Regions from separate parts of the Cytobacillus sp. ABV4_503 genome, predicted to be linked through region 1. Evidence: riboswitches for the same ligand, from Rfam matches in the RefSeq annotation. Region 1 holds a riboswitch; each other region holds the start of a gene.
What was found. A riboswitch is a leader RNA that binds a small molecule or an ion and turns the genes downstream of it on or off. The one in region 1 is predicted to bind S-adenosylmethionine.
Positions count from the first base shown of each region.

Region 2: linked by a shared signal. The riboswitch ahead of ACXAD1_RS20925 (methionine ABC transporter ATP-binding protein) and the one ahead of ACXAD1_RS08600 (O-methyltransferase) in region 1 are both predicted to bind S-adenosylmethionine.
Region 3: linked by a shared signal. The riboswitch ahead of ACXAD1_RS21540 (methionine ABC transporter ATP-binding protein) and the one ahead of ACXAD1_RS08600 (O-methyltransferase) in region 1 are both predicted to bind S-adenosylmethionine.

Region 1 covers NZ_JBSWTH010000001.1:1,694,757-1,702,605, reverse strand. The annotation lists gene ACXAD1_RS08635 (DUF2089 domain-containing protein) at 1-235, shown strand, start outside; gene ACXAD1_RS08630 (SHOCT-like domain-containing protein) at 249-638, shown strand; gene ACXAD1_RS08625 (hypothetical protein) at 648-929, shown strand; gene ACXAD1_RS08620 (aminotransferase-like domain-containing protein) at 1,056-2,246, opposite strand; gene ACXAD1_RS08615 (GNAT family N-acetyltransferase) at 2,317-2,889, opposite strand; gene pdxR (MocR-like pyridoxine biosynthesis transcription factor PdxR) at 2,982-4,352, shown strand; gene ACXAD1_RS08605 (PH domain-containing protein) at 4,381-4,761, opposite strand; gene ACXAD1_RS08600 (O-methyltransferase) at 4,801-5,379, opposite strand; SAM riboswitch class I at 5,473-5,579, opposite strand; gene ACXAD1_RS08595 (hypothetical protein) at 5,655-6,485, opposite strand; gene ACXAD1_RS08590 (hypothetical protein) at 6,724-7,849, opposite strand, start outside.
Region 2 covers NZ_JBSWTH010000001.1:4,144,702-4,152,550, forward strand. The annotation lists gene ACXAD1_RS20890 (cysteine desulfurase) at 1-514, opposite strand, end outside; partial or broken gene sufD (Fe-S cluster assembly protein SufD) at 514-1,823, opposite strand; gene sufC (Fe-S cluster assembly ATPase SufC) at 1,841-2,626, opposite strand; gene ACXAD1_RS20905 (YuzK family famiily protein) at 2,963-3,115, opposite strand; gene ACXAD1_RS20910 (carboxymuconolactone decarboxylase family protein) at 3,409-3,780, opposite strand; gene ACXAD1_RS20915 (MetQ/NlpA family ABC transporter substrate-binding protein) at 3,910-4,755, opposite strand; gene ACXAD1_RS20920 (methionine ABC transporter permease) at 4,768-5,436, opposite strand; gene ACXAD1_RS20925 (methionine ABC transporter ATP-binding protein) at 5,429-6,454, opposite strand; SAM riboswitch class I at 6,609-6,712, opposite strand; gene ACXAD1_RS20930 (O-acetylhomoserine aminocarboxypropyltransferase/cysteine synthase family protein) at 6,854-7,849, opposite strand, start outside.
Region 3 covers NZ_JBSWTH010000001.1:4,265,927-4,273,775, reverse strand. The annotation lists gene ACXAD1_RS21550 (NRDE family protein) at 1-251, shown strand, start outside; gene ACXAD1_RS21545 (PAS domain-containing sensor histidine kinase) at 284-1,699, opposite strand; SAM riboswitch class I at 1,952-2,051, shown strand; SAM riboswitch class I at 2,151-2,251, shown strand; gene ACXAD1_RS21540 (methionine ABC transporter ATP-binding protein) at 2,410-3,441, shown strand; gene ACXAD1_RS21535 (methionine ABC transporter permease) at 3,431-4,081, shown strand; gene ACXAD1_RS21530 (MetQ/NlpA family ABC transporter substrate-binding protein) at 4,100-4,927, shown strand; gene ACXAD1_RS21525 (M20 family metallopeptidase) at 4,955-6,163, shown strand; gene ACXAD1_RS21520 (alpha/beta-type small acid-soluble spore protein) at 6,320-6,595, opposite strand; gene ACXAD1_RS21515 (CsbA family protein) at 6,745-6,981, shown strand; gene uvrB (excinuclease ABC subunit UvrB) at 7,376-7,849, shown strand, end outside.

The sequences.
Region 1 (7,849 bases):
GGATCAGCTTCATTTTGTGGAAGTATTCTTAACATGCAGAGGAAATATCAAAGAAGTTGAAAAGGAACTGGGTATTTCGTATCCTACGGTACGAGGCAAGCTAACAGACATCATTTCATCCCTCGGATATGTGCAGAAAAAGAAGAATGAAGCAGACGAGAAAAAAATTGTCACCATGTTGGAAAATGGCGAGATCACACCAGAAGAAGCCATAAAGCTTTTAAAAGAGGAATAGGGAGGAAGTTATCATGAAAGAGGAAATTTCAAGAGTGCTAACAATGGTTCAAGAAGGGAAAATTGATGCCGATAAGGGATCAGAACTGATCCAGGTATTAAAAGAGAAAGAAGAAACGGGTAATAAGCTGGCAGTGAAAACGGCTAAATATTTAGATAAAACTTTAAAAATTCGTGTTGTATCCGCCGAAGATGATAACGTTACGGTCAATTTGCCAATAAAACTTGTCAAGGCAGTATTAATGGCTGGACACAGCATCGCAGCTAGTATCCCCCAATCAGAAAAATACGTTAAAGATATAGACATAAGCCTTATTATAGAAGCAATCGAAAACGAATTAGATGGCCAAATTGTTGATATTAAATCGGCAAACGGGGATACCGTTTCTGTCATCATCGATTAGTGAATGCCTATGCTGCAAGTAAAAGTGAAAGCAAAAGACGTTCGGTTAACCATCCCAATTCCATATGCAATTTTAAACATTGCCATTTCAATTTTTTGTTCAAAAATGTTTCATCAAAATGTAAACAAATGGACAAAAGAGCACTTCGAAAGAAAAGAACTGGACTTTACCTTTCCATTAATAGATAAAGAAGCGCTCAAGCCTATTGTCAAGGAACTGAAAAATCAAAAGGGGATCGTGATAGTAGATGTCAAAGCTAAGGACGGTTCTGAGGTTCATGTAAGACTTTAATTTATTTATATCTATCACTATTCGGCATTTAAAGAAAAAGCCTAATTTCTGGCTTACAAAACCAAGAAAATTAGGCCTTTGTTTCCTTTATTCCTCTTCATTTTTAAAAGTTCCATAGAAATACATTTAAAGATAGGCCTCTGCGACTTTTCCCAGCCTGCGAATCCCCTCTGTTATTTCCTTCTCATCCGCATAACTGAAGGAAAGGCGCAGAAATTCAGTTCCGGCTCCCTGATCTTTGAAAAAGTACTTGCCAGGAATAAAAGATACCCCCTCTGCAAGGGCAAGTGTCAGCAGTTCCGATGTATCGGCACCGGGAATCTTCATCCACACGAAATAACCCCCTTCAGGCACATACCAGGAAGCTGAATCAGGAAAGTACTGTTCCAATGCTGAGATCAGAACATTGCATTTGGACCGGTATGTATCTCTCAAGGTTACTAGTTTATTATTAAAATCCGTGTTTGCCAAATAAACAGCCATGGCAGATTGAGCAAACGGATGGTTCAGATCTTTTTTAAACCAGGCGCATGCATGGATGATTTCACTTGCTCCCGCTATCCATCCTATACGCATGCCGGGGGCCACTATCTTGGATAACGAACCGACATGCAGAACCCGGGAGCTTTGATCCATTGCTTTAAGAGTGGGGAGACTTTTATTAAATGATAATTCCCCATAAGCATCATCCTCAACTATTAGGAAATTATACTTATTGGCAAGCTCCAATACATGCTGCCGGCGCTCTTCTGTCATTGTCGTGCCTGTAGGATTTTGAAAGGTTGGGATCGTATAAAGAAAACGAGGCAGAGCGAGCCCTTTTTGCTTTCTTTCCTCTAGAATCTCTTCCAATACATCTGTTTGAAGTCCGTGCTTGTCTACAGGAATACTAATTGTATGTTTTGTGTAGTTTTGGAAAATTTCTAAAGCCTCCATATAAGTAGGAGATTCTATTGCCACGATTGACTCCTCATCAAGGAGAATGCGGGCAATCAAATCGATCGCCTGGCATGCACCCGAAGTGATCAAAAGCTCTTTTTCAGCAACAGATATTCCCCGCTCTTTCAATCTCATTAAAACCTGTTCCTTGAGTTTTATTATTTTGGGACTTCCTATATAATGGAGCGGCAAATCATGCTCTTCCTCTAATAGACTGTTAACAGCTGCCTTTACCTCTTCATCAGGCATAAGGGAAGGAGCTGGATAGCCGCAATGCAGGCGTATACACTCATCTGGAATCTCCGGAATCCACTCCCCAGGGGGATTATTCTGAAGTGCTAATTTGATGTTGTCAGGAAAAAAAGAAGCGGCATTCACTTGAATCCACACCCTTCCAGCAGTTTTATTTATTCATTATAAACCTCTTGCAAGAGATGCTCCACAAAAACTATAAAAGCAAGTGCTCCTGAAAATGTCTTTTTACCTTTACCCAATCTTCCTTTATGACACTATACAGGACAGTATGACGAATAGTCCCCTCTTTTCGTATCATATGATTTCGAAGAACGCCCTCTTTTACCGCACCGATTCGTTCTATCGCTTTCTGTGAGCGGACATTTTCATGTCCGGTTTTGATTTGGACGCGATTAAGTGACAGTTCTTCAAAACAGTATTTTAATAATAAATATTTACAGTTTGTATTAAGATCCGTGCGCCAATAAATAGGGCTCATCCAAGTGGAGCCGATTTCAAGATGTTTATGCTGGGCTGAAATATCAAGAAACCAGGTAGCGCCAATGATTTTCCCTGATTTTTTATGGACAATGACAAAAGCAAAATCGGTGCCTCTCTCCCGTTTTTGTATGGCATCTTTGACATAATGAATGACCCTGCTTTTCTCTGTTAAATCAACAGACATATGCTCCCATATGCGTTTATCCTGAGCTGCTTCATAAATTACGTCAACATGCTCAAGCTCCATGGGAATTAACTGCACAACATTGTTTTCTAATTTTTGCATGCTATCACTCTCCTTGAATCTATTAAAGCCGAATTCTGGTATGATAAAAATAACCAAAAATGAATTTTAATATAATACCAGGGAATGATTCGATGGAAATTCAAATTCTGCTTTCGGAAAATGGAATAAAGTACAAAGAAATTTATGAACAAATTCGGCTGGCGATTTTAGATAATAAATTGTCAGCTCATGCAAGACTTCCTGCAAAGCGGCGGCTGGCTGAACAATTAAACGTAAGCATCATAACTGTTCAGATGGCTTATGAACAATTGCAGAGTGAAGGCTACTGTTATTCAGCAGAACGCAAAGGCTATTTTGTTTCTGAAATTCAGGGTGAAATGCACTTTAATCAGATTAATACAATGGACTTGGAGAAAAGAATTCAGAATGAGTTCCTCATAAATTTTAAAAATGGGCAAATTGATGCCTCTGCCTTCCCCTATAAACATTGGAACCGATTATACAGAAAAGAGCTTAATGAATCTAATGCCAGCAATGCACCGTGGCAGGGCGAATATTCTTTGCGTGTTCAAATTGCACTATACTTACAGCAAGCTAGAGGGCTGGCCTGCCAGCCGGAGCAAGTGTATATTTTCAGCGGGTTTCAGCAGCTGCTGCTAAATGTCTGTTTGTTTTTTAAACGGAGAGCCATCGGAATAGAAGATCCAGGTTTTAGTCGGGCAAGATCTGTTTTTGATCAATTACAGCTGCCTTGTTATTCGATTTCTGTGGATGAGGAAGGATGCTGTGTGCCTGATGAGCCAATAAAATTATTGTATACGACACCTGCTCATCAATACCCTACTGGTACAATTATGTCTATTGCCAGAAGGGTTGAACTGTTGAAATGGGCAATTAATCAGGATGCTTTCATTATCGAGGATGACTATGATTCTGAATTTCGCTACAAAGGGGCACCAATCCCAGCATTATCACATATGGATTCCACCGGGCGGGTACTGTATTTCGGCACCTTTTCAAAAACACTGTTGCCATCACTTCGGATCAGCTATCTGATTATGCCAGCAGCACTGCAGCAGAACTTCGAAAAATTTAATGCTTATCAAAAGTCGACTGTTTCAAGAATCGATCAGCGAGCTGCTGCAAAATTTATGGAAGAAGGACTTTATTCATCTCATATAGCAAAAATGAGAACTTTATATAGAGCTAAAAGGAGCTGTTTAATAGATAGCCTGTCAAAGCATTTAGGAGAACACTTTGACATAATTGGAGATACAGCGGGCTTGCATATCATCGTGACATTACCAGATGGATTGAATGAACCTAAAGCAATTGCTCTGGCAAAGTCGGCGGGAGTTGAAATCGATGCTGTTTCGCCTATGTATCAGCTTCACAAGCCAAATAATCATGTGATGTTTGGATATGGCGCACCATCGATGGACGAGATTGAGAGAGGAGTCCAGTTAATCGCTAAAGCATGGAAAGGTTATCTTTTAGACTAAGTCATATATTCAACTAAAAGAGCGTTTATCAAACAGGATAACGCTCTTTTGGTGAAGCGGTAAACATGCATATCTTTTCCTTAACAGCCACCATAAAATCAAACAAATTCATCCCCTGGATTTGCTGGAATTTATACAAGTCCTGCTTATAGTACATATGAATATGCTTCCCGGTGATTCCCCTTTTTTCTTCAATGGAAGTAATTTGGTTATACGCAAATTCTTCAATTATTTCCTTATTTGTTTCTGATACCGGGATTCCAATGAATAGCAGTCTTTTGTTCGTTGCCGCAAAGAAGCCTGCGTGCGGAGTTAAACAGTAATGGGCAACTAATGAACAGCTTAAACATTCAATAATGTTTTCACCTTCATTCAATACATGTTCAACCTGACTTCTAACGCTATGCATGGAACTATCCCCCTCATTTTCAGTAAATAATTTCATCTATCAAACCGCTGTCTTCACTGCAAGTATCAGCCCGGTAGACCAATCCAATTCTGTTATGTCCAGGTCAGGTCTGTCCTGCAGAGTTTTAAGAAGTTTAGTGGCTTTTATCCTAAATTCCTCAGGCAATTTCTGCTGCGGAAACACATCATGAATCACATAAAAACCGCCGATATTCAAATGATCCAGGGTTTTGTCCAGTAGCTCGAATTTCCCCGGCCATGTATCTGCAAAAATAAAATCGAAGCCTTCTGACAGGTTTTGTATAAAAGCTGCTCCGTCCTCACAGCAAAATGTGATTCTGCTGTCATTCCCGAGGTACTTTCTCGCGATCGATTGCACACTAGAATCTATATCAACGGTTGTAAGCTTACTGCCTTCATCCATCCCATCAATGATCCAGGAAGCAGACGCTCCCGTTCCTGTTCCCAGCTCCAAAAAGCTTCCTCCTGGTTTTGAGGCAGCCAGCCCCTTCAGTAAAAATCCTGTTTTTCGATCACATGACTGCCCGAAGCCGAGCACATCAGAATCCTGCAATATCCTCGAATATGCTTCCGGTACCTGTATAACACCGTTTTCCATTTTGCCATTCCTCCTCTTTATTCGTTATCAAATCATAAAAGAGCATCAAAAAAAGGCCTCTCATTATAAGAGGCCTTTACTTATCAAAACGACCTCTTATCTCCCAGAGCATCAACTCTGTTGGAATTAGCACCTTCCTGACATAATCAGGGGTTGCTGAGGCTTCGCAGGGCCAGTCCCTCCACCTCTCTGGATAAGAATTTGTATAAAATTTTATATTTTCAACCAAGTATTGCATAGTTTTTGCAAAATGGCAACACTTTAATTCTTTTAATCTAATGAACAGCTTCCTCCCCTTGATAAATCCGGAATGCCGGAATAATCGTATCCGATACAATCTCTTTCCCTTTTTCCCGGATGAAGTCCAATTTATAATACGCATCGAATCTCTGGCTGATCTCTGTTTTCACCAACTCAGGAGGAGTAACGACGATGAGTTGGAACTTCAGCTTATCTGCTACTGCGAAAATCGGGTCAAGTACATGGGCAGAAGCAGCTTGTCCGAACGGATTATCACAGACTAACGGGACCCAGCTTTGATCGGTTTCACTCTTGACCGAAAGAAGCATCATCATCATGACCATGCGGGCAGATAGCTTTTGACCGCCGCTGCCATCGGATTTAGTCTTTGAACCCTGGTTGATCGTCTGCCAGGTTGAATAATGCTCTCGCTGCGGTTTTCCGTACATGAATGCATTATCAGTACGCATATTATATACCAGCAGCTCCGGGTAACGATTCCTGAGGGAGACAAATAAAATCTGCTCATCACTGATGAGCTGTTTGATTTCCTGATCCTGCTCCAGACTATTGTCATCAATCATCTCGAATCGTTTCGTAATTTTGTTAATGGCCGAAACGAAATGCTGTTTCAGTAAAGGTTCAATATCTTCCGCTTTTTTAGGAAGGATGTCTTCTTTGAGCTGAACGAGCGGGAAAGAACCCCGTTCATTCTTCAGCTTCATTTTCGCAATCATCGAGCGAATCGCTTCTGAAATGCTCATTACCTTCATGCTCGCACGGCTGGCCCAGAAGTTCTGCGCTTTTTCTGCCCGTTCTTTATCTCGTTCCAGCTGCTCTAAGCCGCTCTGTGAAAAGCGCTTCATGTTTTGGACCACACTTTGAATATGCGCATAATGCCTGGTATCCATATGATCAAGCGTAGTTAAAACTTCATTCTTAAAGCGGATTTCCCAATCCTTTCCTTCAATATTGAGTTTTAAATTGCGCAGGGATTGTTCAATTTTTGCGTGCTTCTCCTGGCCTTCATCCTGGATACCCTGATGTTTTTCACTCCAGGAAATGATGCTTTGCTTTCCCTGGCTCTTTATTTTTTCAATATCTTCATCCGTAAAAGCTGCCTGCTTCCTCTTTAAGGATTACGGATAGATGCAATTGATTGTTTTCAAACTCAGCAATGTTTTGCTCCGTCTCTTTTTTGCGCTCTTCCGTTTTCTTTATTTCTGCATTCGTCTGTTTGGTCTGGTCAGTAATTTCAATCGTCTTCACTTCCAGATCAAGTTCTTCCCATTCTTCAGGATGTTTATCATGCTTGGCCACCTTTTTAACAGTCTTATCACGCTGCGCCTTCGCATGCTTTAAAGACGTATCAGCAACTGTTACAGCTGTTCCCTGCTCTCGCTCTTCTTTCTCTGCTGCCTTTGTTTCCTTTGCAGCTGTCTGAACCATCTTTTCCAAAATACTCATTGGTTCATCCGGTACAGACGCATCCTTCCACTCTACGTTAAGAGCATGAAGTTTTTTCTCGAGCTTCTTTTGCTGTTTTTGCTCCGATTCTTTTGTCGCCTGGATCGCCAGCAATTCACTGGCTTGTACTTCTTTTGATTTTTGCAGCTGTTTAAGCTCCTCAATGCTTCCAATGGTTTCTTCCAGCATATGAGATGATAATCGCGGGACCTCTTCAGAGGCTTCTGCTTTCTCAGCGGCTGGAAAAACAGCACCATCTATAAAAAAGCTAATCTCCTTAATATTTTGCTCCGCTGATAGCTTCCATTCCAAGTACGTTTGGCTCCACTCTTCCTGCAGTTCAGCGATGGTCTGATGCTCGTTTGCAAGCTCATTCTGTACACTTTCGAAAGCTTCCTTTTGTTTCTCTTTTTCCTGCTTTACCCGTTTATTTTCCTGATGCAGCGACTTTTCATGTTTAAAGTTCTCTAATGTTTCCACATCTTTTAATAGCTTCTCAATCTTTACCTTCGTCTTTTCCAGCTGTTCTCTAAGTTCCCGCTGCCGTTCTTTTTCTTTTTCCTCCTGCACGATGATGGCCTGCAATTCCGTTTTCTTGGAAAGCATGGCTTCCTTTTCCTGAAGCAGCGCTCTTTCGATATCACCGGCAAGGTCATTGGAAAGGAAACGGTCGATTTCTTTTAAAATACGGCGGAGAGAGCTCTCCGTTTTTTCAATTTCTAGAAGTGTATCTTTCTTTTCTTCTATTTGTTTGGCAATCTTA
Region 2 (7,849 bases), 2.4 Mb from region 1:
ATACTTGCATGATAGACACAATTTTCGTATTGCTTGTCACAGCTTCCCGAACATCATCAAGCGATATTGTTCCATCTTCCTGAAGAGGAAGGTATTTTAAAGTGGCACCCGTTTGTTTTGCTACCTGCTGCCAGGGAATGATGTTGCTATGATGCTCCATATAAGAGATAACAATCTCATCGCCTTCTTTCAGATTGTCACGCCCATAGCTTGCTGCAACAGTATTGAGTGCAGTTGTTGTACCTCTTGTAAAAATAACTTCCTCAGTGGATTTAGCGTTAATGAATTTACGCACCTTTTCCCTGGCGCCTTCATAGCCATCAGTCGCTCTAGTACCCAGGGTATGGACTCCTCTATGAACATTCGAGTTGTATTCCCGGTAGTATTTGTCAAGCGCTTCAATCACCAGAACAGGTTTTTGGGAAGTAGCGGAACTGTCTAAATAAACAAGAGGCTTTCCATTGACTTCCTGGTCCAGAATGGGAAACATTTGCCGAATCTCACGGGCATTCATTATTTTACTTTCCTTTCAATAACGGCTGTAAGCTGCTTTTAACACCTTCGATAGGAAGAGCATTCACAACTGGCGCTAAGAAACCGTGAATAACAAGACGCTCTGCCTCTTTTTGGGATATACCGCGGCTCATTAGATAGTAAAGCTGCAATGGATCCACACGGCCAACTGAAGCGGCGTGTCCTGCTGTTACATCATCTTCATCAATTAATAAAATAGGGTTTGCATCTCCGCGCGCTTTTTCGCTTAGCATAAGTACACGTGACTCCTGCTCTGCATTAGACTTGGAAGCCCCATGCTCGATTTTGCCTATTCCATTAAAGATGGAAGAAGCAGAGTCTTTCATAACACCATGCTTTAAGATGTATCCTTCTGAATTCTTTCCGAAATGAACAACCTTCGTTGTAAAGTTTTGAGTCTGTTCCCCGCGACCTACAACAACTGTTTTTGTGTCTCCGAAAGAGCCGTCTCCAATAAGATTGGTTGTGTTTTCAGAAACTGTGTTGCCATCATTCATGAGGCCAAGAGCCCATTCAATGCGTGCATCGCGTCCTGCAACACCACGGCGATTCACATAAGCTGTAGTGCCTTTTGCAAGTGTGTCAACTGCACCATATTGAACTCTTGAATTTGCATTCGCTATCACTTCAGTAACGATATTGAAGATTCCGTTTGCTTCTTCGACAGTTGATACATAGTTTTCTACATACGTCACAGAGCTGTTATCATCAGCTACAACCAACACGTGGTTGAAAAGGTTGGCTTCTTTATCATCATGAATATATACAGCCTGAATAGGCGCCGAAACTTCCACGTTTTTCGGAATATACAAGAACGCTCCGCCGTTTAAAAGAGCTGCGTGCAAGGCAGTTAAACGGTGTTCATCCGTTTTGACGCCGTCCTTCATGAAATACTTCTGAAGAAGGTCGCTATGTTCTCTTGCTGCCGTAAAGATATCTGTGAAAATAACACCTTTTTCCTGTAATTCTTTAGAAACAGCCAAATGAGTTGGTCTATTATTACGCTGAATGTATAGGTTTTGATCGCCGGCTTCTGTGTCAATCAGATTTCTGACATCCTCAGGAAGGTCGTTCAGTGAAGAAAAATCTTCGCTTCCGACGATATGCTTTTCAAACTGTGTAAAGTTCCATTTATCTATCTTAGTTTTATCAGGCTTTGGCATTGGCAGGTTTTCCGCGTTTGCAAGCGCATTTAGACGGAGTTCTGTCAGCCATGCCGGCTCGCCCATATCTTTTGAAAAGGAACTAACATATTCCTTATCAAATGGTAATTTTATTTCCGTTGTCATAGTGATCCCCCTAACGCTTACGCTTCTTGCCCAACTGTTTCGTCTTCAATGCCCAATTCTTTTTTAATCCAGTCATATCCTTCTGCTTCTAAGCGCTGTGCAAGCTCTGGACCGCCAGATTTTACAACGCGTCCCTGCATCATTACGTGAACATGGTCAGGAGTGATGTAGTTTAGAAGGCGCTGATAGTGTGTGATGATTAGGCAGCCAAACTCTTCGCCGCGCATTTCATTGATTCCTTTAGAAACAACCTTTAATGCATCGATATCCAGTCCGGAATCAATTTCATCAAGAATCGCCATTTTAGGCTCAAGCATCATTAATTGAAGAATTTCATTGCGCTTCTTTTCACCGCCTGAGAAGCCTTCATTTAAATAACGCTGCGCCATATCAAGATCCATCTCAAGGAATTCCATCTTGCTGTCCATTTTGCGGATGAATTTCATAAGAGAAATTTCATTGCCTTCCTCAAGACGGCTGTTAATTGCAGAACGTAAAAAATCGGCATTTGTTACGCCGCTGATTTCACTTGGATATTGCATTGCAAGGAATAGGCCCGCACGTGCGCGTTCGTCAACTTCCATTTCAAGAACATCTTTACCATCTAAGGTGATGCTTCCCTGTGTTACTTCATACTTAGGATGGCCCATGATTGCAGAAGATAGAGTTGATTTACCTGTACCGTTCGGCCCCATTATAGCGTGAATTTCTCCGCCTTTGATTTCAAGGTTTACACCTTTTAATATTTCTTTTCCCTCAATAGCAACATGAAGGTCTTTAATTGTAAGTACTGATCCTGCCATAATATATACCTCCGTCAATAAAAGAAGATTTGTAAATCGGCCTTCAGCCGCAAATCTCTATTCTCATTTTATTCTCATTACAATCTTATAACAAATCAAATTTGATAGCAACTCTTTAAGACCATTAACAAACTTTTCAAACAAAAATGTTTAGAAAGCCTGTAAATATAGATTTTATCATATTAAGTTAATGGCATCAAAGTATAAAATAACCGGGAACCAGGCATGTCCTATCTATTTTTTCCCGGGACTGTTATTTCATGTATAGCAAAAAAGAAAACCAGTGCATAATTGGCACTGGTTTCTATTTTCTTCATTATTATATATACCTTTAACCTAGGAATGAATTTTTCTTTCAAGATCTGCAACTAAGCGCTGGCTTTGAAGATAATCTTCCTCGCGTCTTTTTTCAACTTCCATTCGAATATCATGTTTCCGGCTGTACACTTCATATCCAACTCCATGGGCAGCTTGCATAGCTTTTTCCATTTCACTCGTGTAGTTCAGCTGTAACTGACTGATAATGAATCAATCCTTTCGGTTTTTAATGCTTTTCGCATTTCGTTTTACATCTAAAATCTTAACACTCACCATATACCCAGCACAAAGCGGAAAAAACCTGATTTTTTTAGCAATATAAGGAATGAGAACCCGTGAAGCGCTTTCATAATGAGAATTCTTAAAATACTGGCCGTATCCTCTGGATTAATGGTTGTTTTAATAATTTTCTGAAAAATGATTATGATAAAATAAAACTCCTGCTATTGAGCAGGAGCTGGTTATCAGTGATTTTGCTGATTTAATTCTGTCATGGCCTCCTGGACGAGCGTAACCGCCTGGCTCATTGCAGCCCCCCCGCCAAAAGCTGCTGTAACTCCAACTGCCTCAAGAATTTCTTGTTCTGACGCTCCTTGATCGATGCATCCTTTCGTATGATAAATAATGCAGTATTCATCTTGAGAATATAAACTGATTCCAAGTGCAATCAGCTGCTTTTCCTTTTGGGATAAAACCCCATCCTTAAAACAGGCTTCTGTAAAAGCATTATAATGATCTGCTAAATCAGGCATTTTGTCAGTGAATACACCCAATCCAACTTTATAGTCATGAAGGGCTGCTTCTATTGAGTTTGAAGGTTCATGATAATGTTCCATTCGGCTCCACTCCATTTCGAAATAGTATCAAGGTTAGTATGTTTGATTACTTTTCAAACTATGCGGGTGACAGAGCCTGGAAGGGCAATTAAAAAACAGGCGATTTTAGCCGCCTGTTTTTTTCCACTATTACTCAGATACCGGTACAACGGCACCTTCATATTTTTCAAGAATGAAATCCTGAATTTCTTTAGAACGAAGCACTTCTACAAGAGCTTTAATTCCTTCTTTTTCTTCATCGCCTGTACGGACTGCAATTACATTAACGTATGGTGAATCTTTGTCTTCAATTGCAATTGAATCTTCAAGAGGATTCAATCCGGCATCAATTGCATAATTGGAGTTGATCAGGACTGCATCCCCTTCTCCATTATTGTAGATTTGAGGAAGAAGTGATGCTTCATATTCAGTATCAAACTTTAATTTTTTAGGATTGTCTTTAATATCTTCTAGAGTTGCTTCCGTTTTTTCTACATCTTCATTTAGAGTAATAAGTCCCTCTGCTTCAAGCATGGAGAGAATACGGCCATGGTCTGCTACTGAGTTGCTCATGATGATTGATGCACCCTCAGGAAGTTCATCAAGGCTCTTATACTTTTGGGAATATACTCCGATTGGCTCAATATGAATTCCGCCTGCATTTGTAAAATCATATCCATGTTCAGCTTTCTGTGACTCAAGGTAAGGAATGTGCTGGAAATAGTTTGCATCCAGCTCCTTAGACTCAAGAGCCTGGTTTGGCAATACATAGTCCTGGAATGTCACAACATCAAGTTCAAAGCCTTTTTCTTCAAGTAATGGCTTTGCTTCTTCAAGAATTTCAGCGTGAGGTACGTTGGAAGCCCCTACTGTAATTTTTGTGCTTTCTTTACTTTCTCCGCCTTCACCGGCATTGCCGTCTTCTTCTGAAGTTCCGCACGCTGCAAGAACAAGTGCTACTGCAAGTGCAAGAGCAAGTGATAACCATTTTTTCATGTTAATCTCTCCTTAACGTTTGTCTAATTTTGTTGTTATGATATCTCCAATAAACTGGATGATAAATACGATGATTAGAATAATGACAGTTGCCATAAGCGTCACATCACTGCGGCTCCTCTGGAATCCTTCCAGGTAAGCAAGGTTTCCAAGTCCGCCAGCACCGATCACACCGGCCATGGCTGTGTAGCCAACCAGCGCGATTGCTGTAACAGTAATTCCTGAAACAAGGGCGGGCATCGATTCCGGAAGCAGAACCTTCCAGATAATCGTGCTTGTTTTTGCGCCCATAGACTTGGCCGCTTCAATTACACCTTTATCTATTTCCCTCAAGCCGATTTCAACCATACGGGCATAAAACGGGGCAGCACCAATAATTAACGCAGGCAGTGCTGCATCTTCCCCGATCATTGTTCCAAGAAGAAACTTTGTAAATGGAATCAATAACACGATCAGAATAATAAACGGAATCGAACGGAATATATTTACGAAAGCAGAAATAATTTTATTGATTGCTGCATTTTCCCAAATATTTCCCTTCGAGGTCAAAAAGAGCAACAGTCCCAGAACTGCTCCCAAAATAAAGGTTGCGAGAACAGAAATGGCTGTCATATATAGAGTTTCCATTGTAGCTTCCCACATGGAATCCCATTGTACATTTGGAAACCATTCGTTAAGCATTGGAAATCACCTCCACGCCCACCTGCTGAGAGTGAATAAATTCGATGGCTTTTGCAACTTCCTCTGCCTCTCCATCAACATGGATGAATAAAGTACCGTAAGAACCATTCTGTGTTTGTGAAATCTTTCCTTGAAGGATATTTACGGTTACCTGGAAATTCCGGATCAGGTTTGTAATCAATGGCTGTTCAGCTGATTCGCCGACAAATCCTAATTGCACTACTTTTCCTTCTGGATACAAATCGACCAGGTGATCAATCGTTTCCTTAGTTTCTTCAGGCTCTGTTACCTGCTGTACAAAACGCTTTGTAATCGCAGCTTTAGGATTCCTAAACACATCCAATACTGGCCCGATTTCAACAATTCGGCCTCCCTCCATAACCGCAACCTGATGGCAGATTTTACGGATAACGTGCATTTCATGTGTAATTAGGACAATTGTTAAGCCCAGACGCTCATTGATATCAACAAGCAGCTCCAAAATGGAGTCTGTAGTCTGCGGATCAAGTGCAGATGTCGCCTCATCACAAAGCAGCACTTTCGGATTGTTGGCAAGGGCTCTCGCAATTCCAACTCTTTGCTTTTGGCCGCCGCTAAGCTGGGAAGGATAAGCATCTTCTCTTCCTTCAAGACCAACGAGTTTAATGAGCTCGTCTACCCTTTTCAGCCTTTCCTGCCGGGAAACACCAGCGATTTCAAGCGGAAATGCGATATTCTCCCTTACCGTTCTTGACCATAAAAGGTTGAAATGCTGGAAGATCATGCTGATTTCCTGACGCGCTTTTCTTAGCTGGCTTCCCTTTATCTTTGAAACTTCATTGCCTGCAACTGTTACACTGCCCTGGGTAGGAAGCTCTAACCCATTCAGCATGCGGATCAAGGTACTTTTACCTGCACCGCTATATCCGATAACTCCGAAAATTTCTCCCTCTTTCACCTCCAGGTTTACATCATCAACTGCTTTTACCTGGCCCTTTTTTGAAGGAAAAATCTTCTGTACATCTTTTATAGAAATCAACGTGAAATGTCACCTCTTTAATCGAAAAATACAGATTATAATTAATAGACTGCTCATATTCCTCTATTTTTTACTCCTTAATGGAGTTCATGCGCTAAAAGCAAAAATGCCTTTCTGCACATGAGCAGAAAGGCATTAAAAAATTAAGTCCTTTCTCTCATCTGTCAAAGCTATGCTTTGAGTGAATTGGCACCATTTCAAATAATTGACGGTTGCCGGGCTTCATAGGGCACTTCCCTCCACCTCTCTTGATAAGAGCGTAACGTTCTATATTCAATTAATACTTTAAGTAATTTAAGCAGTTTTTTAATTACGTTTGCTATCGTATCATAGCCACTAAAAAGGTGTCAACGATGAAATTTTAAACTTTCGGAAAAAAAATGAATGGTAAATTTTCCTTTATGCTTTTGCAGCAAGCGATGTGATGCCTGAAGCTGCTTCAATCGCCTGTTCCAGATCCTCAATCAAATCTTCCGCATTCTCGATTCCGATTGAAATCCGAATTAGGTCTTCCGCCACTCCGGCAGCTTTTAAACCTTCTTTATCCAGCTGCTGGTGAGTGGTGCTTGCAGGGTGGATAATCAGACTCTTTGCGTCCCCTACATTTGCTACGTGTGCCCAGAGCTGCAGATTATTGATTAGCTTGGCTCCAGCTTCTCTTCCGCCAGATATACCAAACACAGCCACAGCGCCTGCTCCTTTAGGCAAATATTTATCTGCCAACTCTTTGTCCGGGTGGCTTTCAAGCCCTGGATAAAGCACCCAATTAACGGCTGGATGCGCCTCCAGATATTCCACTACTTTTTTTGTATTGGCAATGTGCTCCTTCATTCTCACATGCAAAGTCTCAAGCCCCAACGCAAATTGAAATGCACTTTGCGCACTCATCGCTGGCCCCAGGTCTCTTAACAGCTGAACGCGTGCTTTAATAATATAAGCCGCCTCGCCAATTGCTTCGCTATAGACAATATCATGGTAGCTCGGATCCGGTTCTGTAAAGCCCGGGAACTTAGGGGAATTCCAGTCAAATTTTCCGCCGTCTACAATAATTCCTCCCATTGTTGTTCCATTGCCGAGCAGCCATTTAGTCGCAGAGTGTATAACAATATCAGCACCATGTTCGATAGGCCTGCAAAGATAAGGTGTAGCAAAGGTGTTATCGACAATCAGCGGCACACCATTCTCGTGTGCAATTGCTGCGACCTTTTCAATATCCAGGATTTTTAAGCTGGGGTTTCCAATCGTTTCCGCAAAGATGGCCTTTGTTTTATCCGAAATCGCGTTACGGAAATTTTCCGGATCTTTTGGATCGACCAGTTTCACTTTAATCCCATACTTGGGAAGTGTGACTGCAAACAAATTATAAGTGCCGCCATATAAATTGGACGCAGCAAC
Region 3 (7,849 bases), 2.6 Mb from region 1:
CATCCGGGAATTTCACAGAAGGCCTGCTGACACTTCTCCAGAATGCAGACCCTGCCCCTGATGACATGCTTCCGAAAACAGGAGTTTCACTTGAGTGGGAGCGGATTCTGTCCCCTTTATTTATCAACAGTGAAGGCTACGGAACCAGGAGTTCAACAGTGATGATGATGTCAGAGAGTGAGATCTATTACAGAGAGAGGGTACATTTTGGGGATAGCCCGCAGGACCAGGAGTTTATCATCCAAAATTAAAGAAGCCAGTTCAGGCATCTGGCTTCTTTCATTCAGGCTAGCGGCAAAGTAATCCGGACCGTTGTTCCTTCATTTTCCCTGCTGTGGATGTATAGGTTACCGCCATGGTTTTTAATGATTTTTTTGCAGATCATAATGCCAAGGCCTGTACCTTTTTCTTTTGTGCTGTAAAACGGCTCTCCCAGTTTGGCGAGGCGTTCTTCGGGTATGCCAATTCCTTCATCCTCGACACTGATGATGACAGAATGGTCCTCCCGGCGGATATCCACGTTTATTTTTCCGCCCACCGGCATGGCTTCAATTGAGTTCTTAATGATGTTAATCAGCACCTGTTTAATTTTATCTTTTTCACATTTCACATAAAACTCGCCGGGTGACTGTGTTAGTTCGATCATGATATTCTCCATAACTGCCTGGCTGTTTAAGAGGGTGATCACACTTTTTACAACATTTGTCAGGCAGGTTTCTTCCATTTCGGTTATTTGGGGTTTGGCGAGAACGAGCAGGTCATTGACGATGCCTTCAATCCGCTCCAGCTCACTTAGGATGACCTCCGCGAAATCTCCTTTATGATCTTCATATAATAACTGTGTAAAGCCTTTTATGGCTGTAAGCGGGTTGCGGATTTCATGGGCAATGCCTGCGGCAAGCTGACCGACAACCGAAAGTTTTTCGGCATTCTGCAGCTTTTCTTCCGTCTTCTTTTGTCCAGTCACATCTTTAATAATGATTTGGTAGACCTTTCTGTTCTTGAATGTGGTTGGAATCAGCTGGACTTCGGCTTTTCTCATTTGTCCGTCAGTCCGGATCAGATTAAGCTCAAAATTTACACTTAGCTTTGTTTGCAGAAAATCATCGAGGGTAGAATGTTCTGAAGGAGGAGTGTAGTCGTGGAGGGAGGTGCCGATCATCTCTTTGATGCTCGTGAATCCAAAAAGTTTCTTTCCTTCATTATTGATGTAGGTCCAAATCCCTTTTTGTGTCACCATTCCTATCGTATCCTTGGAGTACTCCACCAGAAAGCGGTACTTCTCCTGTGTTTCCAGAATCTCCTCTTCCATGATAATTCTTTGTGTCATATCCCGGATGATGCACATCATTTCTTTATCGTCATTAATGACTGAAAAATTGGCTTCAAGCCACAGATAATGCCCCTCCTTATGCCTGAAGCGAAAGGTCTCCCGTTTATGCGGAAGCTGTTCGAGCTCGGCCAGTGCATCTCTTAAAAGGTCCCGGTCATTTGGATGGCAGTATGTATAAAGGCTGCTTCGATAAAAGTCTTGCTGCGAATACCCCAGCATCGGCAAACAGGAAGGGGAGACATATAAAGCAATGCCTTCTTTTGTCACTCTTGCAATCACATCGCTGGAATGCTGAATGGCCAGCTGCAGATTCCTTGCTTCCACCTTGTCCGCGAATAAATCTGCAGGATTCTCGGTCATGATCATTTTCTGTCCCTCCTTTTTGAAAAATGGCACTTTTCCATTATTATACATGAGTTATTGGCTTAGACACATAGGATTTAACTATCATTTTTTAGTAGAGCCGCAAGCAAAAACTTTGTATTATTGCAGAGCTAATACAGCGTGCCAGGGACCAGAAGGTTAATTCAATTAAAAAATTTTAAAATTTTATATTGACATCCTTTTCTTTATGGTGGTAAAGTAATAAACATATTAAACAACCAAATAATAAAAATCTTCTTATCCAGAGAGGTTGAGGGACTGGCCCTATGACACCTCGGCAGCGGACAAAAGTGTACCGTGCCAAATCCAGCAAGCTTAGCTTGAAAGATAAGAAGAGGACCATTGATAAATGCTGCCCTCTTCTTTCTTTAGAAGAGGGTTTTTATTTTACCGGAAAAATGCAGCGAGATTCTATTCATAAACATATGAATAATTCTTATCGAGAGAAGCAGAGGGACCTGGCCCAATGAAGCTTCGGCAGCAGGCAGACTGCACTGTGCCAAATCCAGCAGGCGAAAGCCTGAAAGATAAGGAGGGGCCTTCAAAAAACCTCTTCTGATGGAAGGGGTAAATTTCAGGATATAATTCTTAGTTTTCGCATAGGAATAGTTAGTGAATAAAAAGTGACAGGTACCTATACCAATTCATTAAAGTGGTATAAATACCTGTCACCATCAAAGGGGAGATGCTGAATGATAGAGTTTCAGAATTTAAAGAAAGTCTATGAAAGCGGAGGACAGCAGGTAGCTGCTTTAAACGGAATAGACTTAAAGATTAACAAGGGTGAGATTTTCGGTGTGATCGGCTTCAGCGGTGCGGGAAAGAGTTCTTTGATCCGCTGTGTCAATTGGCTGGAGAAACCGACTTCAGGAAAGGTCATTGTCAGCGGACATGATCTGACGGCTTTATCTGTAAGGGAAATTCGCGAAGTGAAAAGAAACATCGGGATGGTCTTTCAGCATTTTAACCTATTAAATTCGAAAACAGTGTTTGCCAATGTTGCAATGCCGCTCACACTGGCTAAGGTCCCTAAAGATGAAATCAAAAAGCGTGTTCATGAACTATTGGAATTCGTGGGGCTCGCCGACAAGGCGAACAGCTATCCCGATCAGCTGTCAGGCGGACAAAAGCAGCGGATCGGAATTGCCAGGGCACTGGCGACCCAGCCTTCCATTCTGTTATGTGATGAAGCGACTTCAGCACTGGATCCTCAGACAACCAGCTCGATCCTGCAGCTGCTGAAAAAAATAAATAAAGAATACAATATTACCATTCTGATCATTACCCATGAAATGTCTGTAATCAGAGAGATTTGTGATCGTGTCGCTGTTATTGAGGCAGGAAAAATTATCGAAGAAGGAACCGTCTTTAATGTCTTTTCATCACCAAAAACACAAACAGCGAAAAACTTTGTCAGCACGGTTATGAATGATCAAATACCTGACTCCATTAAAGAAGTGATCGAAAGACAGCAAGGTCTTCAAAAGGTATTTAGAATCAACTTTGTTGGAAATTCTGCCGGGCAGCCGCTCCTTTCGCAGGTTGCCAAAAAGTTTAATATCGACTTTAACGTCCTGTTTGGAAATATTACTGAACTTCAGGGAACACCGTTTGGCAACCTGATTGTCGAATTCCAGGGTCCGGACAGTGAAATCAGACGTGCTATTCAGTACATCAGCCAGGAAAAAGTTTCTATAAAGGAAGTGACAACACGTGCTAGTTAATCAGGAAAAAATCATCGAAGCCTTAATTGAAACGATCCAAATGGTGGCATTCTCATTGCTGTTTTCAGCTCTTATCGGACTGCCGCTTGGCATATTGCTTGTCGTGACAAGGAAAGGGCATCTGCTGGAAAACACCGTTGTTTTTAACATCATAAACAGCATTATTAATATTTTCAGATCAGTCCCCTTCATCATTTTAATGGTAGCCATCATCCCAATCACCCGGATGATTGTCGGGACATCGATTGGAACTGCTGCAGCAGTAGTGCCGCTCGTCTTTTATGCAGGACCCTATATTGCGAGGTTAATAGAAAATTCATTGCTTGAGGTTGATCCGGGAGTCATTGAAGCTGCAGAAGCAATGGGAGCGACACCTGGCCAGATCATTATAAAGTTCCTGATTCCTGAAGCGCTCAGTTCGCTGGTATTAGGCTTTACAATTGCGACAATCGGTCTGGTCGGAGCATCAGCCATGGCCGGGGCGGTCGGAGGCGGCGGCCTTGGTGACCTTGCCATTACATATGGCTATCAGCGATTCGATACAACCGTCATGCTGATTACCGTTGCAATCTTAGTGGTCATGGTTCAAGGCCTGCAGTCATTCGGAAATATCATATCCAAAAAAATCAGAAGAAGATAAATGAGGAGGAAACACATCATGAAAAAACTATTTTTATCATTCATTATTTTAGCATTGGCTGTGTTCACTGCAGCATGCTCAAGCACAACTGGCGGAGAAGAAACAAAGAAAATTAAATTAGGTGTCAGCGGATCTGATACACGCATCTGGGACTTTATTGCAGAAAAGGCTGAAAAGGAAGGCATTGAAATTGAGGTTGTAACATTCTCTGACTATGTACAGCCAAACGTTGCCCTTGCAGAAGGTGATCTTGATGTAAATGCATTCCAGACAGTCGCTTATTTTGATACTTTTATTAAAGAGCATAATATGGATCTTACACCAATTGCGACAACTGTATTAGCACCAATGGGCCTTTATTCTGAAAAAGTAAAATCGGTGGAAGACATTCCGGAAGGCGGCAAAATTGCCATTCCAAATGATGCTTCAAATGGAGGAAGAGCCCTTCTTTTACTGGAGGAAGCCGGCTTGATTAAATTATCCGAGGACTATGACGGAAACCTGGACTTGAATAAAGTCGTTGAAAATCCGAAGAACCTTGAATTTGTAGAAATGGTATCAGCACAGACGCCGCGTGCACTTCCAGATGTCTCTGCTTCTGTAATCAATAACGGAATTGCTGTAGATGCAGGCTTTAACCCAACTAAGGATTCAGTTTTTATTGAAAGCGAAACCGCTACTCCGTATGTAAATATCATTGCTGTCAGAACAGAAGATAAAGATAACAAAACGCTTAAGAGAATTGCAGAACTTTACCAGGAAGATGATGTAGCTGATTTCATCACGAAAGAATATGACGGAAGCATGATCCCGACTTTCATACCTTTAAGTGAAATTGGCTGGTAAAAAATTATTTATAAAGGAGGAACAATGATGGCGGCACCTGTAAAAGCACTATCTGAACTAAAAGATGCAATCAAGAAAAATGTTGAGGATAATAAAGAACTTTATCTTTCCGCAAGCCACCAGATCCATGCAAACCCGGAAATAGGGAATGAGGAATTTTTTGCCTCTGGCTTGCTTTCAGGCATCCTTGAGAAGGAAGGATTTGAAGTAGAGCGGGCAGTGGCCGGGCATGAAACAGCTTTCCTCGCCCGGAAGAAATCCGATAGACCGGGGCCGTCCATTGCATTCCTTGCAGAATATGATGCCCTTCCCGGGCTGGGTCATGGGTGCGGTCACAATATCATAGGTACGACAAGTGTGGCAGCAGCCATTGCATTGAGCAAGGTCATTGATGAGACCGGTGGGGAAGCAGTAGTATTTGGAACCCCGGCAGAAGAAGGCGGTCCAAATGGAAGTGCAAAAGGAAGCTTTGTGAAGCATGGCTTGCTTGAAGGCATTGACGCTGCCCTGATGGTTCATCCATCAAACCATACCCGCCTGACCAGTTCATCACTGGCAGTTGATCCGCTTGACTTCGAGTTTATCGGAAAGCCTGCCCATGCGGCAGCTTCACCGGAGGAAGGAATCAATGCCCTTGATGCCGTTATTCAGCTGTTTAACGGAATTAATGCCCTTCGTCAGCAATTAAAGGATGATGTGCGAATCCATGGCATTATTACTCATGGCGGAGATGCTCCAAATATTATCCCTGAGTATGCAAAAGCCAGATTCTTCATCCGTGCTTCAACCAGAACCAGTCTTAATGAGGTAACAAGGAAGGTTAAAGCAGTCGCAGAAGGAGCGGCATTGGCAACCGGAGCCAAGCTGAATGTCATAGCTTTTCAAAACGAAGTCGATAACCTGCTGTTAAACAAGACATATGACCAGGTGTTTAAAGAAGTGATTGAAGACTTGGATGAAACGGTCGTGGAAGGGGACAGAGATGGAATCGGCTCAACGGATGCAGGCAACATCAGCCAAGTGGTGCCAACCATTCATCCTTATATTAAAATTGGTGCGGATGATCTTGTTGCCCATACAGTTCCGTTTCGTGAGGCTGCAGCATCTGCAAAAGGCGACGAAGCTCTGATAACCGGAGCAAAAGGGCTGGCACTGACTGCCTTCCAGCTGGTAACGGATCCGAAGCTGCTTATATCCATTAAACAGGAATTTCTAGAACGGAAAGCTGCTGAATAAGAACAAAAGCTATCCTTTGCGGGATAGCTTTTCCTTACTTTAGTGAGTCTTTTCCTCAAATTGGAGTGTTGTTCGGCCTCAAAATGCTGAATTTTCTCCTCCAATTGATTGCTCGTCCCTCGATTTCATCTTTCTTTTCCTAAAGTTCACGATTACCTACTGTTCCTTCATCCGTTCCTGTGCCATCCGAATAAGCTCCTTCACCATACTTCCGCCAATCTTCCCGCCCACTGTTCCTGCCTGTTTGGATGTAAGACGGCCGTTATAGCCCGGCTTCAATGGCACACCGGCCTCCTCGGCAATTTCATATTTCACGCCATCAGGGTTTTCATTGTCAACATGGTATCCCTGGTTTGCCATTACCTGATTTTTCAGCTGGTCTAATGCCGCTCTTGATTCCGGCACAAGCGGGCGTCTTTTTCTTCTTGCCATGATACATTCCTCCATAATAAGTACTTTTTCTTATTATGTGAAAGAACATAGGGAATAACACTGAAAAAACTTGTACATCTTCTTATGAGAAGATATTCTAATGTTAGAAACCCTGAATCATTGTGAATAAACAAAAGAAGGTGTTTTGTTTGGCATTAAAATACTTGTCAGCTCTGCTGCTGCCTGGCCTGCTGGTATTGCTCTTTACGAGAGTAAGCTATAATCGTGTGATTGGGCTTGTATTAACGGTGGGACTGATTGCTGCTTCTGTCTATAAAGGCTATACAAATTCATTTGCCTTAATTGTTATAGACGCACTTTCATTGACTGTCGGGTTTTGGTACGCTCAAAAACTGAAGCCCAAAACAAAGCTAAGTGCGGAATAATTCTTGCGGAACCTGTCGATCAAACGTATCGACAGGTTTTTTGTTTAATGAATTTTCATCTGAATTTATGCTTGCGTAGCATCAGCTATTCATCAATATCAATCAAACGATTGATTGGATTACACCCCGTTAATCAAACGTTTGATTAACCTTGCTTCGACACCCCCCTCGATAATTCGGCATATTTCCCAAGCAATATTTTCCCTGTAAAAACAAAAAAACGAATATCCGTTCGCATATTGTTGGTTTGTTTTAGGCTCTTTGTGGTAGAATGGTGATATGAGTATTGAGTAAAAAACTGACAAATCAGCCATGCATCCCGGATCTTTAATTCTTACAATGCTGGTTTGTGATTAATATATAGATAAAAGTAATTTGAACGGGAGGCTTATAGGTGAAGGATCAATTTGAATTAGTCTCAAAATATTCCCCTCAAGGCGACCAGCCTGGGGCAATCAAAAAAATTGTGGAGGGAATTAATTCCGGCAAGAAGCACCAGACGCTTTTGGGTGCAACAGGAACGGGAAAAACCTTCACGGTTTCAAATGTTATACAAGAGGTTAACAAGCCGACGCTTGTCATTGCCCATAATAAGACACTTGCTGGGCAGTTATACAGTGAATTCAAGGACTTTTTTCCAAACAATGCTGTTGAGTATTTTGTCAGCTATTATGACTACTATCAGCCGGAGGCATATGTGCCTTCTACAGATACCTTTATTGAAAAAGATGCAAGCATTAATGATGAAATTGATAAGCTCCGCCACTCGGCGACTTCTTCATTATTTGAGCGCAAAGATGTCATTATTATTGCCAGTGTGTCTTGTATATATGGTTTGGGTTCTCCTGAAGAATACAGTGAAATGGTG